2 linked regions of the Spirosoma rhododendri genome follow. The protein of the gene in region 2 interacts with the protein of the main gene of each other region in a pairwise test. Links are inferred from orthologs where the notes say so. Each region holds a gene or a part of one and is shown on either strand. Other genes may lie near its edges.

Region 1 (8,205 bases), 1.6 Mb from region 2 along the record:
GGCGACGATTTTATTGGTCTGTTCGATCCCGGTGCCGGGCAGTTTACCCGCGTCAATGCCGCCGGGGCCCTGATGCTGGGCTTCGCGACCGAAGCTGATTTGCTGACGCAGCTGAATCAGGCTAACCCGTCAGCGGGACTCGTGTCGGCCGTTATGCAAATTGCCCGGCCGGGGCTGACCCAGCTGCCGCAGGGTACCGAAGTTGAACTGGTCCACCGCGACGGAACGCAGTTTCACGCCCGGCTGACGGTGACGAACATCCCTGAAAACAACCACGATATCTGGCTGGTGCGACTGCGAAATCTGGGGCGGCTGTATCAGGCTGAGCGGGCGTTGCAGCAAAGTCTGCTGCGCTACGAAGCGGTATTTACGAATGCCACCATCGGCATTATCGTCGCCAATCAGGCCGGGCAGATCGTGTCGGCCAACCAGCTTGCCCGGCACCTGTTCGGCTACCCCGACAACGAACTCGTTGGCCTGTCGATCGATCAGCTCGTACCGACCAACGTCGGTCGGTGTCACAAGGAGCTGCGGCAGTCGTTCAACGCCAACCCACAGGTGCGGGCAATGGGGCACAACCGCGACCTGCACGCCCGGCGCAGGGATGGATCAGTGTTTCCGGTCGAAGTCAGCCTCAGCTATTTCAAGAAAGACGATCAGCTATACGCCGTCGCGTACATCATCGACATCACATTCAAGAAAGAAGCCGAAAGCCAGCTGCTGACCCACCGCGACCGGATCGAAAGGCTCAACGCCGAACTCGAACAGAAGGTGATCGACCGGACCCACGCCCTCATGACGACGCTCGAACAGCTGGAACAATCGAAAGACGAACTGGCGAAAGCATTGTCGGCCGAGCGCAGGCTGGGCGAACTGAAATCCCGCTTTGTCTCAATGGCGTCGCACGAGTTTCGCACCCCGCTGACCACCGTGCTGACGTCGGCGACGCTGATCGAAAAGTACCCTGGCCTCGATCAGCAGGACAAACGGCAGAAGCACATTCAGCGCATCCGGGCGTCGGTCGACCATCTCAACGACATTCTCGAAGAATTTTTGTCGGTTGGTCGGCTGGAGGAAGGCAACATTGACGTACGGCCGGTGCGCGTTGAACTGGCCCGGCTCGTCGACGAAGTTATTGGCGATATGCAGGCCCTGCGTAAGCCCGATCAGGTAATTCAGACGGAGATGCACGGCCCGGACTGGATATGGCTCGACGCGTCGCTGCTGCGTAAGGTGATTGTTAATCTGCTGTCCAACGCGATCAAGTATTCGGATGCCGGTTCGGTGATCTGGGTACGGGCAAGCTGGCAGCACGGGCAGCTACAGCTGTCGGTTATCGATCAGGGCGTGGGTATCGCCCCGGCCGATCAGGCACATCTGTTTGAATGGTTTTACCGGGCCAAAAACGCGGGCAACGTACCCGGCACGGGGCTCGGCCTGCACATCGTCGGTCGTTACGTCGACCTGATGGGTGGGCGCGTAAGCCTGCACAGTGAATTGAATCGGGGCACAACCGTCTCGCTGACTCTCCCTTATGAAGAATATCCTGCTGATTGAAGACAACGACGGTATCCGTGAGAACACCGCCGAAATTCTGGAACTGACGGGCTACCACGTCCTGACGGCCGAAAACGGGAAAGTGGGTATCGAAAAAGCACTCGAAACCCGGCCCGACCTGATTATCTGCGATATTATGATGCCGGTGCTGGACGGCTACGGGGTGCTGCACATCGTCAATAAAAATCCGCAACTGGCCGGGATTCCGTTCATTTTCCTGACGGCAAAAACCGAGCGGACCGACTTTCGGCGGGGTATGGAGCTGGGAGCTGACGATTACCTGACCAAACCGTTCGACGAAAGCGAACTGCTCAGTGCGATCGAAGGGCGGCTGAAACGGTTGGAGCAGATGAGCGGTCCGGGCGCTGCGGAGTTGAACCCGTCGGCGGCTGGTCGGCCATCGGCCCCGAACGCCGTAGGGCACATCAGCGCTCTCACTGACCTGATTGCCGATCGGAAGGTGCACACCGTTCGGCGGAAGCAGTACATCTACACCGAAGGCGACGACCCCACCCGGCTGTATTTTCTCAAGGCGGGCAACGTCAAAACGGTACGCGCCAGCCCCGACGGCAAGGAACTGATTACGGCTTTGTACGGGCCCGGCGACTTTTTTGGTTATGTACCCCTGCTCGAAAACACCCCCTACACCGACTCCGCCGTCGCCCTCGAAGCCAGCGAACTCGTCTACATCCCCGAAGACGAGTTTCTGCCACTAGTGACCGATCCGCGTGTGGGTCAGCCACTGCTTCGACTGCTGGCCGGGCACATCAGCGAGCGCGAGACGCAACTGGTAAGCATGGCCTACAACTCACTGCGCCGGCGCGTAGCCGATACGCTGTTACGGCTGCATCACGTTTCCGGTGATGCGCCGTCAGCTGGCCTGATTCAGCTATCGCGCGACGATCTGGCCTCGGTCGTGGGTACGGCTACCGAGTCACTAATCCGGATTCTAAGCGAATTCCGGCAAGACGGCCTTATCGAGCAGACCGGCGGAGCGATTCACGTTCTCCAGCCAGATAAGCTACGCCAGACCCACTGGTAAGGTCAGGCGGGTGCCGTGTAGTCGCGGTCTTCCACCAGATTATCGACGTCGCCGTCTTCATCAGCCAGCAGATCGTCGTGAACGACGTTATCGGTTTCCGGTTCGTTTACTTCGTCTTTTTCTGGGTCCTGATTTGTGTCTGTCATGGCTTGTGTGTTTTGAACTGTGATGTCCTGAACCGTGATGTCCTGAACTGTGATTCGTTTGATTGCTTTGATGGGCTGTGATTAAAGAGAAATCAGGGTAATCCAGAAATCATCGTCAATCATAGTTCAAGATTATGGACTATGATTGCCTTTTTTAATCAGGGTAATCAACTAATCAGACGAATCATGGTTCAGAAATCTTGAACCGCCGGGCGGCCCCGTGTGATTCGTCTGATTTCACTGATAGACTGCGATTCAAAAAAATCAGCGCAATCATCTAATCATAAGAATCACAGTTCAAAAAAATCACAGTTCACCCCCACGCCGTTACCACCAGCGTGCGACGGCCGCCGTGGTCGCGGTGCTCGCCGAGGTAGATACCCTGCCAGGTGCCGAGATTAAGCTGTCCGTTGGTGATCGGTATCGTGACGGCATGACCCAGTAGGGCCGCTTTCAGGTGCGCGGGCATGTCGTCGGGGCCTTCGTAATTGTGTTTGAAATATGGTGCGTTCTCCGGTACGGTGCGGTTGAAAAAGCTTTCAAAATCCTGCCGTACAGTCGGATCGGCATTCTCGTTGATGCTCAGACTGGCCGACGTATGCTGGATAAATACGTGCAGCACCCCGGCCTGAATCTGGTAGAGGTCGGCGAATTCGCGTTCGATAATTCGGGTAATCAGGTGGAAGCCGCGCGGAAAAGCAGGCAGTTGAATCGTTTGCTGGTATACAGCCATAAACGGAAAAGTTACACTGAAAAGGTTGATTATCAGTAAAATGCCGCTTAGTTAATTACGAAGACAGACGCCTGAAAAAATGCCGAATATCGTTGCGTAATCGAACCGGGCAACGGTGGAAACTACGTTGGTCGGGTACGTGATCAAATCAGTTAGCTTCTAAACCACCAACTGCCATGAACCGTTTACTAATCCTCCTCCTGCTGGGGTCGCTGTCGGGTTGCATCGACCACCAAACCCCGCCCAACCCGACGCCCGAACGGCTACGCCCCAAAACGCTCACGCTGGTACTGCCGAATAATCTTGCCAAAGTAAGTACGCTCACTTACGACAGTCAGGGCGCAATCCGTACGATTCGCACATACCAGACTCCCGACAGTACGGTAGCCGAAACTGAACTCAGCACCTTAGACTACGATAACCAGAACCGGCTGACTCAGCTGCGCCGGGAGGTGACCCGCTACCCGCGCGGAAGCCAGCCCAACGCCGTCGAGGTATACCAGTTGTCGTATACGACGGGCAATCAGCTGGGTGGAATTTCGTACGCCAACGGCTTCTCATTGGGTTACAACTACGGGGCAACGGGCAACCAGCCTGTTTCCACCCGGCGAAACTTCTCAACCGGTGGCCTTATCATCACCGGTGGCGACAGCTTTACGTTTACGGGGAGCAACCTGACAACGTACAATACCGCCATCAGCATTGCCGGACATGGCGGACCCGGTAGCCCCCTTAGTGGGCCTACGACGACGTTTACGTACGACAATCGCACGAATCCGTTCTTCGGCAGCTACATTATTCCGAGGCCATACCCCGCCGGTTTCGTAAACCTGACGTTCGGGGTCAGAATGGTCGATACGTACTTTGGTGGTATCGACAATGTGCTCAACCTCAGCGCGAACAACGTGCTGTCGGCGGTGTCGAATTCCGGCACGACCGAAACATATCAGTACCAATACAACACGGCGGGACTGCCTACGCTGCGGACCAAAACGACAGCCGACAATGCCGGTGGCAGCAGCACCACCGAAACGCTGAAAATCGATTACGAAACGTATTGATGAGGTAGTCGCTGACGACTGCGGCCGGATTGTGTAGCCCCGTGTTGGTTACAGAATCCGGTCGTTGTTTTCGCTGACGAACGCGCCCCAGGCTCCCTTCTTGGTCTTTTTGTTCGAGACCAGCGGGATGGCGTTTTCGTGGAAATGATGGCAGACCGCAATCGCCAGGGCGTCGGTGGCATCGAAGAATTTGGGGTGAAGGTCTTCCTTCAGCAGGTGCCCAACCATGTGCGACACCTGATCTTTGGTGGCGTTGCCGTTGCCCGTCACCGACTGCTTGATGCGCCGGGGGGCATACTCAACAATGGGTATGTTGCGCGACAGTGCAGCCGCCATAACCACACCCTGCGCCCGGCCCAGCTTCAGCATAGCCTGCACGTTTTTGCCGAAAAATGGGTCTTCGATCGCCATCTCGTCGGGGTGGTATTCGTCGATCAGCCGCAGGATGGTGTCGAACAGCTTCTGGAGCTTCAGCTGGTAGGTGCTATATTTGTTCAGTTCAACAACGCCGTACTGAATCATACGCATCACCCCGCCTTTGACCGAAATAATCCCGTACCCGGCGATCTGTGTGCCGGGGTCTATTCCCAGAATAATCTTTTCGGGAGTGACAGGGGCTGCTTTTGGATCGACGCGCATTGGTACTTCGTTGAGTGTTTCTGCAAAGTAACGTATTCGACCCAGTTTTGTCGTTTAATCTGTCAAAGAAAATCCAGTTCTGGCTCAAACTAGCCACGTTTTGTTTGCTGCTGGCATACATCGGCTACGTCCTGCTGCGGCAACCGTTCGATTGGGCGCAGGTACAGACGCAGTTCCGGACCGTGCGGCATCCCGAACGATGGGCCGCGCTGCTGCTCCTGCTCGCACCCGTCAACTGGGGCCTCGAAGCCCTGAAATGGCAACTTCTGATCCGCCGGGTCGAACCCATATCCTTCGCCGACGCGTACCGGGCCGTACTGGCCGGCATGACGCTGAGTTTTGCCCTGCCCGCTCAGGTGGGCGATGTGGCGGGGCGGGTGCTGTCGCTGCGGTCGGCGGGGCGGGGGGCAGCCGTGGGCGCGTCGATGGTGGCGGGCGGCATGCAGACCTATGTTACGCTGGTGCTCGGAGCCGGAGCCCTGGCCTGGCACCTGCACCAGGTTCCCGACCGGCAAACCCCGGCGGGCTGGTGGCTGCTGGCGACAGCGGCCGGGCTGTCGGGGCTGGGCGTTGTGTTTGGCCTATGGCGGCAGCGGGTGCTCAACCGGCTGGCCCGCTGGCGTCGGGTGCGCCGATTTGCCCCCTACTGGACCGTAGCCGGTGAGTACACCGACGCTGAAATCGGCCTGGGGCTGGGCGTGGCTACGCTGCGGTACGGTATCTTTGCGTGTCAGTTTTACGTCGCCCTGCGGCTGGTTGGTATTCAGGCTCCGGCTGATGAACTGCTGGCGGGCATCGGGCTGATCTACCTGCTGAAAAATCTGGTGCCGCCCATCAATGTCGTGAGTGATCTGGGCGTTCGTGAAGCGGCCGCGCTCTGGGTCTTTGCTCCGCTCGGCCTGCTGGCTCCCGTGGTGCTGACGGCTACGCTGACGCTCTGGCTGGTCAACGTCCTGACGCCCGTACTGATCGGGCTTGTCTGGGTGTGGCGGCTTAATCTCGTAACTGAATGATCTTTTTTTTGCTGAGTATCAGTGCGCTGTACGCCCTGTTTACCCTCGTGCTCTGGTTGACCTGGCTGCGCATGCCGATCACGAAACCAGCGGCCAGCCAGCCAAACGGTCCCTCGATTACCGTGATCGTGCCGGTGCGCAACGAAGCCGCTACCATCAGCGCGTTGCTGGGCGATCTGGCCCGACAGACGTACCCCGCTTTCGACGTAATTATCGCCGATGATTTCTCTACCGACGATACGCGGCTGCTGGTACGGCAGGCTATGTTTGGCTTCCGACACCCGCTGCACCTGCTTTCGCTGACCGACGAACCGACTGCGTCGCCCAAGAAGCGGGCGATCCGGCAAAGCATCGAGCAGGCGCGGGGCGATTTGATCGTAACGACCGATGGCGACTGCCGCGTTGGCCCCGACTGGCTGGCGACCTTCGCTACGGCCTATCAGCAGACCGGAGCGAAGCTGTTGTCGGGCCCGGTGACGTTTACCCCCGAACGTACGCTGACCGATCACCTGCAAACCGTCGAGTTTGCTAGTCTGATCGGGTCGGGGGCGACGACGATGGCAATGGGTAGGCCAACGATGTGCAACGGAGCCAACCTTTGCTACGAAAAGCGGGTCTTCGAGGAGGTCGGGGGCTTTGCCGGTGTCGACCATCTGGCTTCGGGCGACGACGAGTTGCTGATGCACAAAATTGCCCGGCGGTACCCAAACGGGGTTCGGTTTGTGAAAGCGGCCTCAGCGATTGTGCAGACAGGGCCGCACCGAAACTGGGGGGCGTTTTACCAGCAACGCAGGCGGTGGGCGAGCAAGTGGCGGGCCTACGAATCGTACGGACCAACTGCGCTGGCTGTGTTTATTTTTCTGAGCAACCTGGCCCCGGTGCTCGTATTTTTAGGTTGGCTGCTCGGATTTTTAAACGTTTCAGTACTACTGCTGGTTGTCGGATTGAAGGCCCTGCCGGAGTTTTTGTTTTTACGACAGGTTCTTGTTTTTTTACAAAAAAAATCGTCGGTCCGGGCCATCCCGATTACTCAGCTGGTTTATCCGTTTTACGTTATCTTTTTCGGATTGGCCGCGCAGGGAAAAGGGTACCGCTGGAAAGGCCGGAAGCTTGAATAGGGTTCAAGGTTTATAGTTTAACGTATAAGGTTGACAATGCAACAGATTGTACGGTCGCCGTGTATGTGAATCATGAACCTTAACCGTTAAACTGTAAACCTAAAACCAACCATGGGCTTCTTCCTACATAAGTCGAATTTCCTGCTCAGAACGGTCTATCCTGAGTTTTGGTGGAAGGTAGAAGGTGATGCTGAACCGACGATATACCTGACTTTCGACGACGGGCCCATCCCCGACGTGACCGAGTTTGTGCTCGAACAACTCGATCGTCACGCGGCACAGGCCACGTTCTTCTGCATCGGCGATAATGTTCGTAAGCACCGCGATGTACTGTATCAGGTGCTGGAAGCCGGTCATATGGTCGGTAACCATACATACAATCACCTAAACGGCTGGAAGACCGACGATGAGGTCTATCTGGAAAATATACAATCCTGCCAGGATGAACTTGGTATCGAAACGGCCCTGTTTCGTCCGCCATACGGCCGCATTACCAAGGCCCAGGCTGCCGAGGTGATGGAGCACCATTCCATCGTAATGTGGGATGTGCTGACCGGTGATTTCGACCAGACGCTGCCCGCCGACGTATGCCTGAAAAAGACGATTCAGCACACCGAACCCGGTTCAATTGTCGTGTTCCATGACAGCCTGAAAGCGTGGCCGACGATGCGGTACGTACTGCCCCGTATGTTGACCCACTTCGCCCAGCGGGGCTACTCGTTCCGGGCCGTGCCGCAACCGGTCTACGCCGGTTTCTGATGAACCGACGCGCCCGCCCCGGCGTTGCTTCTGCATGACTTACATTGATACGCACGCACACGTCTACGACGAGCAGTTTGCCGCTGACTCGCCCGACGGTGCCGATGTGATTGGCCGCGCTCTGGCTGCCGGGGTTA
Region 2 (8,088 bases):
GAAGTCAACGACGGCGAACTCGACTACCTGGCGGAGCTTTTGAACAAGCCGAAGGTCAGCGTCAACAAAAACGACGGTATTCTGAACAACCTGGACCTGCACTACCCCAACGAGATGGCCCGCCATAAGTTGCTCGACGTAGTTGGTGATCTGGCCCTGATCGGTCGGCCCATCAAAGCGCAGATTCTGGCGGCCCGACCCGGCCACGCAGCCAACGTTGCCCTCGCCAAGAAAATAAAGAAGCTGATTCAGAAAAACGCGGCTAACCAGGTTCCGCAATACGATCCGACCCAGCCTGCCGTTCTCGATATCAACCGGATCTCGCAAATGCTGCCCCACCGGTACCCGTTCCAGATGATCGACAAGATCATCGCGCTGGACGAAAACAGTGTGGTTGGCATCAAGAACGTGACGATGAATGAGCCGTTCTTTCCGGGCCACTTTCCGGGCAACCCGGTGATGCCCGGCGTGATGCAGCTGGAAGCTATGGCACAAACGGGTGGTATTCTGGTGCTTAGCACCGTACCCGATCCGGAGAATTACTGGCCATTCCTGGTTGGTATTGAAAACTGCCGGTTCCGGCGCAACGTTTTACCGGGCGACACCGTGATTTTCCGGTGTGAATTTACCAGTCCGATGAAGCGGGGAATCGTGAAGATGCAGGGACGCGGCTACGTAGCTAATCAGCTGGTTTGCGAAGCCGACATGATTGCCAGTCTGGTTAAGAAAAAATAGTTTAACGTTCAATGTTTACCGTTTACTGTTCCGAGCGAAACCCGCCAACTCCGAACGTTAAACAGTAAACGTTGAACTCGTTGATGGACAACAATGATTCAACCATTAGCATACATTCACCCGGAAGCCCGAATCGCGCAGAACGTGGTGATCGAACCGTTTGCCATTATTCATAAAGACGTTGATATCGCCGAGGGCACCTGGATCGGGTCGCACGCGGTCATCAACGAGGGGGCCCGGATTGGCCGCAACTGCAAGATTTACCCAGGTGCGGTGATTTCATCGACTCCGCAGGATCTGAAGTTCAAAAACGAGTATACGCTGACATTCATCGGCGACAACACCACGATACGGGAGTACGCGACAATCAGCCGGGGTACCGAAGAGCACTGGAAAACGGAGATTGGCACCAACTGTCTCATCATGGCCTATGCGCACATAGCCCACGACTGCCGGATTGGCAACAACTGTCTGGTTATCAACAACGTGCAGATGGCAGGTCACGTACACATGGGCGACTGGGCAATCATCGGCGGGTCGAGTTCAGTGCATCAGTGGGTGAAAATTGGTGCGCACGCTATCGTTTCGGGCGGATCGCTGGTGCGGAAAGACGTGCCACCATTTACCAAAGCGGCCCGCGAGCCCCTCTCCTACACGGGTATCAACTCCGTCGGTCTGCGCCGACGCGGATTCGATAACGACAAGATCAATCAGGTTCAGGAAATCTACCGGTACATCTATCTGCGCGGTCTCAACAACGCAGATGCGCTGACCCAGATTGAACTCGAACTGCCCCCCTCCGACGAGCGCGATGAGATCGTTAACTTCATCCGCAGCTCCGAACGCGGCATCATGAAGGGCCCGGCGTCGGGTGGTATAGACAGAGACTAAGGGCCGTTTACGGTATTCGGTTTACGGTTTACAGTGGCTATCGCATTAGGCTACCAACGCACTGTAAACCGTAAACCGAATACCGACCACCGCAGCATATGCAGATCAAGGCTGAACAGCTAGGGAAAAAATACCGCCGGGAGTGGATCGTCCGGCGCGTCGACCTGACGCTTACAGCTGGAACGAGTTACACGTTTGTCGGCCCCAATGGCAGCGGCAAATCGACGCTGCTTCAGTTGCTGGCCGGGAATCTGCCCACCACCGAGGGCACCTTATCGTATTCCCTGAACGGCCGTGTGCTGGAGGCCGACAACTGGTTTCGGCAGATCAGCATAGCCGCGCCTTATCTTGAACTGGTGGAAGAGTTGACGCTCGACGAGTTGCTCGTTTTCCACCAGACATTCAAGCCCTTCAAAGCGGGCCTTACCCCTTCCCAGATTGCCGATCGGCTCTGGCTGACCAACGCCCGGCATAAGGAAATCAAATATTTCTCGTCTGGGATGAAGCAGCGCGTTAAGCTGGGGCTGGCCTTCTTCTCCGACGTCCCCGTCGTGATTCTGGACGAGCCAACGGCCAACCTCGACCGGCAGGGCGCTGACTGGTACCAGGAGCAGGTCAGGCTGCTTGGGGCTAATCAGTTGCTGCTTATCGGCTCCAACCAGCCCGACGAGTACGATTTCTGCCCCAATGTGCTCGATGTGAGCCAGTGGAAACGCTAGTCTGGCTCACCGTCTTTCCAAACTATTGCTCCCAACGGTCGTTCTATCGAGAAAGCATTCTCTCGTTATGGAACACTCACTGGCGGGTAAAACCGCACTCGTTACCGGAGCTTCGTCGGGTATTGGCAAGGCCGTTGCTCTCCTATACGCACAGCACGGTGCCAACGTTCTCGTATCCGATCTGGATGCCGAAAAGGGGCAGGTCGTTGTCGAGCAAATTCGCGGCATGGATGTGCAGAGTCAGTTTATTCTGGCCGATGTTGGCGACCCCGCCGATTCCGAACGACTGGTCAACGAGGCTGTCAATCGCTACGGCAAACTCGACATTGCCTGCAACAACGCGGGTATCGGTGGCGAACAGGCCAAAGTCGGCGATTATAGTCTGGAAAGCTGGCAGAGCGTGATCGACGTGAACCTGAACGGCGTTTTCTACGGGATGAAGTACCAGCTTCGGCAAATGGAAAAGCAGGGGTCCGGCGTCATTATCAACATGGCGTCGATACTCGGGCAGGTCGGTACGGCGATGTCATCGGCTTACGTGGCTACCAAACACGCCGTTGTGGGGCTGACGAAAGCGGCTGCACTGGAATATGCCGCCAGTGGTATCCGCGTCAACGTGGTCGGGCCGGGTTATATCGAAACGCCGTTGCTGACCAAAAGTCTTGACGAAGCAGCCATGAACGCCCTGACCAGCATCCATCCCATTGGTCGGCTGGGCAAGTCCGAAGAAGTAGCCGAACTGGTTATCTGGCTATCGTCGCCCAAAGCGTCATTCGTTACCGGTGCTTACTACCCGGTCGACGGCGGTTATCTGGCGCAATAATGGTTTAATGTTCAAGGTCTAATGTTTAAAGTTGCCTGTCGGTAAAACTTTAAACATTAGACCTTGAACATTAAACCCGCTATCGCAATGCCTGCCGGATGACGTCTTCGACGGAAAGCGTCGGGTCGGTGCGGAGGGCGTCGTCTACGCTCTTCTCGGCAGTCGGTTTGGGGAAACCCAGTGCCATAAGTGCGGCCAGCGATTCTTCACGAACCGGGTTGCTGGTTTGCTGCCGGTAGCTTGGCCCATCGGGAACAACGCCCGACTTCTTCATCTTGTCGCGCAGTTCCAGAATGATGCGCTGCGCCGTTTTGGCACCAATGCCTTTGATCGCCTGTACCGCCCGGACGTTTTCACCCAGAATAGCCAGTCGCAGGTCAGCCGGTTGCATCGCCGACAGCATGCCCAATGCCGTATTTGGCCCAACACCCGACACTCCGATCAGATCGAGAAACAGCGATTTTTCATCGGCATTGGCAAAACCGTACAGCAACTGCGCATCCTCCCGGAACAGGTGGTGGATAAACAATTTGATACGGTCGCCCCCGCCCGGCAGGGTCGCATACGTTTGCAGCGAGATATGAACCCCGTAGCCTACACCATGCACATCAATGATGGCATAGGTGGGTTCTTTAAAGGACAGTTGCCCGTCTAAATAAGCAATCATTCAGTGATTTACCAGCTTGTTAATTAAGCCATTACAGCTACGTAAAAATACGCAAAAAAGCTTATTTTCGGGCTATACGGTCGAGCAACCGGGCCATCATTTCGGAGAAATAAGCGCCATTGTACGGGCCGAACCAGTTCATCTCCCGCACTTCGTATTGCTGCCGATCGTAATAGCGGTCGGGTGTAATATACCCTACGTAGCCGCCCTCAAAACTGGTGATCATCAGGTTGACACTGTCACGCCGGGCTACCGGCAACAGGCCGACGGCCAGTTCACCGGAAAAATCGCAGGGCGTTCCCAGCATAACCGTGTTGCCGATGTGCAGAGCTTTCAGATCCGACGGATAGTCGCCATAGATCGCGTAAAACAGCCACGGACGTACCCGCCAGTTGCCCAGTACGCGCGGGTTCGGTTCGCGCAGACCCAACGGCAGCGACAGCATAGCCAGTGTACTGTCGGTACGTGTTTTTATAGCGGGCAGGGTCTGCTCAATTCGACTGACCAGCGCGCCGGAGTATGCCTTGATTTCAGCAGCGTCGTTGGGAGCCTTGACCTCCGGCCCCGTACTACCCACGGCCCCGGCCATAAACAAGGCAAAATCAACGTCGTTTTTCTCCAGTCGATCAACCAGCGCGCCGGGATAATCACGGCTCAGGTAATCGCTGGCGGTGTCGTCGTATAGTGTCGCGTGCCCCGCGAACGTACAAAGCAACGCCGTCTGACCGGTCTGCTTCTTCAGTTTCAATAGCCGGACAGTTCCATCGAGCGGGCCGGTTGGCCCAGAACTAGCCATCCGGTTGTAAATCAGATCGCTGCCGTTGGCTTGTCCATACCCCAGTTCGGCGGGCGCCATCGTTGCCTGCGCTTTTTTGATGGCCGATAAAATTCCGTTTGTAATCAGCGGCACCACGCGTTCATCGTACCCCCCGGCGATCAGTTGCCCGACCAGCCCCGGTGCCCAGCCGCCCATACTGTTGTGCGAATGAATAGCCCCCATGTACACATTCTCCCAACGCATCCCGACTTCGGGCAGTCGCTTTTTCAGGGCTTCGACAACGGTAGGCGGGGTGATGAGCAGATCGAGCCCGACGATAGCGACGCGATTGCTGCCATTGTCGAGCATCACGGCCCGGACGTAAATGGAATCGTTGACGACGCGCCAGTGCTTTCCCTGCCGGGCACCATAGCCGCCGGTAGCGGTTGTGAAATTGGGGGTGATATTGACTTTGGCCCAGCCGGCCCGGAGTGCCGCTGTCGGTGGTGGGGGTGTCGGCAACGCTGTCAGTCGCTCCCGGGTTTGTTGGTAATAGGGCATCTGCTGGTAGGGCGTATCGTCGACCGGGGCCAGGCCAACGACCGCGATCACCAACACCAAAGCAACTACCCCCAGCAGGGCATACAGCAACACACGAACAACCTTCATACGCAGATAACGGCCCCACCGGCCGAATGGGGGCGCAAGCAACGAAAAAAGCGCCGTTAAGCGCCTTTTGTACGCAAAAAAAGCATCGAAGAGACTCCGATGCTTTTCTACAACCTACCGGATATCCGGTCTCCCTATATAATCTTTACCGGTTGGATCACAGTTTGCAGTGCGTGGCACTCGTCAAAACTGTATCTGGCAAACCAGCATTTTAGTTTCGTATCGATCTGTTGATGCCCTACTCCTTGACGTTGGTTTCGGGCGAGTCGGTAAACAGTATGATTCACCTTACTGACACTGACAATATATGTACGAACAAGAGTTAAGTTTGGATTTATAACCGATAAAAAAAATTTTCTATCCTGACCAAAATTCAATCCTGCCAGACCGCCAACGCCTTAAAAATAGCTTAAAGAAAATGGCAATTAGTTGATTGTTACCCCCTTAAAAAAATAACCTGATTTTAAAAAATATGTCGGCAACTGACCTCAATAAACGAACCGTTCTGGCTTTTTACGAACGGATGTTCAACGAAAATGAGCCTGCCGATGCCATCAGCAGGTACACCGGAGATACGTACATACAGCACAACCCCGCCGTAGCGGACGGAAAAAACGGGTTCGTTGCGTATTTCGAGCGGATGAATCGCGAATACCCGGGCAAACGAGTGGTGGTCCGGCGCGTGGTTGCGGAAGGCGATCTAGTCGTACTGCATTGCCAGCAATTCTGGCCCACCGCCGACGGTACTGGCATTGACGAATGGGCGGGCATGGATATTTTTCGCCTTGATGAGGCCGGAAAAATCGTTGAACACTGGGATGTTCTGCAACGGGTTCCCGGCGAATCGGCCAACGCCAACACAATGTTCTGATTCCTGATTCATTGGTTGAACAATGCCGGGGATGAGCCGTTTGGGTTACATACTCAACTGGTCAATACTCATGCTCAAATCCTATTTCAACGCGTTTCAGATCGGCATCATCGCCGGGATGCGCGCCATGACTGCCCCCGCGCTCGTTAGCAATAAAATTTCGTCGGCTACGGTCAACCCGATGGGTGACAGTAAACTTGGTTTTCTCCATTCGTCAACCACGGCTACCCTGTTTAAAGTAGCGGCTGTCGGTGAATTGATTGGCGATAAACTGCCGCAGGCTCCGTCGCGCATTGAGTTTCCTGGCATTCTGGGCCGTATCGGATCGGGGGCCTTGTCGGGTGGAGCACTGAGTCAGGCAGAAGGGAAAGAGTTGCCCTACGGTGCCGTTGCCGGTGCATTGGGTGCGGCTGTTGGCAGCTACGCATTCTACTACCTCCGCCATTGGCTGACCACCGAACAGGACATTCCGGATCCGTACGTTGCCCTGGCGGAAGACGCGCTGACGATCGGCGCGGGGTACCTGATTGTCAGCAAATCGGAAATACGGGGAGTGATGAACTAACCGACGAACGGTTCCTGATCGGCAATTCGCAATGGTCGGCCCCACGCCGGCCATTTTTTCTGTCTACTCCAGAACAGCCCGTTACCCACCGAGCGACGGGTCATTGAAAACTGAACCCCAAAAACGGTAAACCAGCACAGACCCTTATCTTTGTCCTCCAGATTACACGCATCAACGTCTTCCTGATTAATTTGTGAAAAGTGACCGGCAACAGTCACTCTTTCGCTCGTTCACTCTTTCGCTTTTTATTTCCCTGATGCAGGTTCTTAAGTTTGGCGGTACTTCGGTAGGGTCCGTAGAAAGTATCAAGCAGGTTATCCAGATTATCGACAGTTATCGGCGCGATGATGGGTCGCAACCGGGCGATCTGATTACGGTGGTGTTTTCGGCAATGGGTGGGGTAACCAACCAGCTTATCGAGATTGGACGCATGGCCACCACCGGCGACACTGACTACATGGAACTGGTCCGGCGCATTGAGGACCGCCATTTCAACGTCATTAAAGCCCTGATTCCGGTTAAGGAGCAGAGTAAAGTGTTCGCGCAGGTGCGTGGGGTAATTAATGAACTCGAAGATCTGCTACGGGGTGTCTCGCTCATTCGTGAACTGTCGCCCCGCACGCTCGACCTCATCACCAGTTTCGGCGAACGCCTGTCGACCGCCGTCATTACCGAGTGTATCCGCAGCAGAGGTATCTCGGCGCAGTTTCTGGATGCTCGCACGGTGATTAAAACCGACGATCAGTTTGGGCAGGCCGATGTAAACTACCCACTGACGAACCAGCTGATTCAGGATCATTACGCCAAAACTGACGCCCTGCAACTGGTCACTGGCTTTATCGGTTCAACCGACAAAAACGAGACGACCACACTGGGTCGGGGCGGGTCAGACTATACGGCGAGTATACTGGGCGCGGCCCTTAACGCCGAAGTCATCGACATCTGGACCGACGTCGACGGGATGATGACGGCCGATCCGCGCAAGGTGACCAACGCCTTCAACATCCCGACCATTACGTACGCCGAAGCGATGGAACTCAGCCACTTCGGTGCCAAAGTAATTTACCCGCCCAGTTTGCAACCGGCTTTCGCGCGCAACATCCCGGTGCGGGTGCTGAACACGTTCAATCCCACCCACGAGGGTACGCTCGTTAGCCGGACGGCCGAACGGCGGCAGTACACTATCACGGGTATTTCAAGCATCGACGACATCGCCCTGGTCAACGTGCAGGGTTCGGGGATGATTGGTGTTGCGGGGGTGTCGGCCAAGCTATTTGGCGTACTGGCCGCTCACAAAATCAGCGTAATCCTGATTTCGCAGGCATCGTCGGAACACTCGATCTGTTTTGCGCTCGACCCGCGCGGGGCCGAGAACGTCAAAGCCATTCTCG

Evidence for each region.
Region 1: the proteins of ruvA (region 2) and ruvC interact in binary tests that used the Escherichia coli proteins (3 or more experiments, as listed by UniProt). The link is inferred for Spirosoma rhododendri from one-to-one orthologs.

Annotation. Positions count from the first base shown.
Region 1 is NZ_CP051677.1:4,030,384-4,038,588, forward strand. What follows is about bases 3,384-6,330. They hold ruvC (crossover junction endodeoxyribonuclease RuvC), read right to left. Parts: upstream 5,179-6,330; coding sequence 4,588-5,178; downstream 3,384-4,587. Other genes in these bases: HH216_RS16715 (secondary thiamine-phosphate synthase enzyme YjbQ), read right to left, coding at 3,384-3,478; HH216_RS16720 (hypothetical protein), read left to right, coding at 3,655-4,539; HH216_RS16730 (lysylphosphatidylglycerol synthase transmembrane domain-containing protein), read left to right, coding at 5,226-6,191; HH216_RS16735 (glycosyltransferase family 2 protein), read left to right, coding at 6,188-6,330. Outside these bases: HH216_RS16700 (sensor histidine kinase), read left to right, coding at 1-1,557; HH216_RS16705 (response regulator), read left to right, coding at 1,535-2,599; HH216_RS16710 (hypothetical protein), read right to left, coding at 2,602-2,745; more of HH216_RS16715, read right to left, coding at 3,059-3,383; more of HH216_RS16735, read left to right, coding at 6,331-7,309; HH216_RS16740 (polysaccharide deacetylase family protein), read left to right, coding at 7,421-8,068; HH216_RS16745 (TatD family hydrolase), read left to right, coding at 8,103-8,205.
Region 2 is NZ_CP051677.1:2,440,051-2,448,138, reverse strand. Bases 2,042-4,871 are described here. They hold ruvA (Holliday junction branch migration protein RuvA), read right to left. Parts: upstream 3,836-4,871; coding sequence 3,248-3,835; downstream 2,042-3,247. Other genes in these bases: HH216_RS10235 (neutral/alkaline non-lysosomal ceramidase N-terminal domain-containing protein), read right to left, coding at 3,897-4,871; HH216_RS10245 (SDR family NAD(P)-dependent oxidoreductase), read left to right, coding at 2,413-3,168; HH216_RS10250 (ABC transporter ATP-binding protein), read left to right, coding at 2,042-2,345. Outside these bases: lpxA (acyl-ACP--UDP-N-acetylglucosamine O-acyltransferase), read left to right, coding at 829-1,626; more of HH216_RS10250, read left to right, coding at 1,725-2,041; more of HH216_RS10235, read right to left, coding at 4,872-5,261; HH216_RS10230 (nuclear transport factor 2 family protein), read left to right, coding at 5,734-6,132; HH216_RS10225 (DUF4126 domain-containing protein), read left to right, coding at 6,203-6,697; thrA (bifunctional aspartate kinase/homoserine dehydrogenase I), read left to right, coding at 6,954-8,088. UniProt on the Escherichia coli protein: The RuvA-RuvB-RuvC complex processes Holliday junction (HJ) DNA during genetic recombination and DNA repair.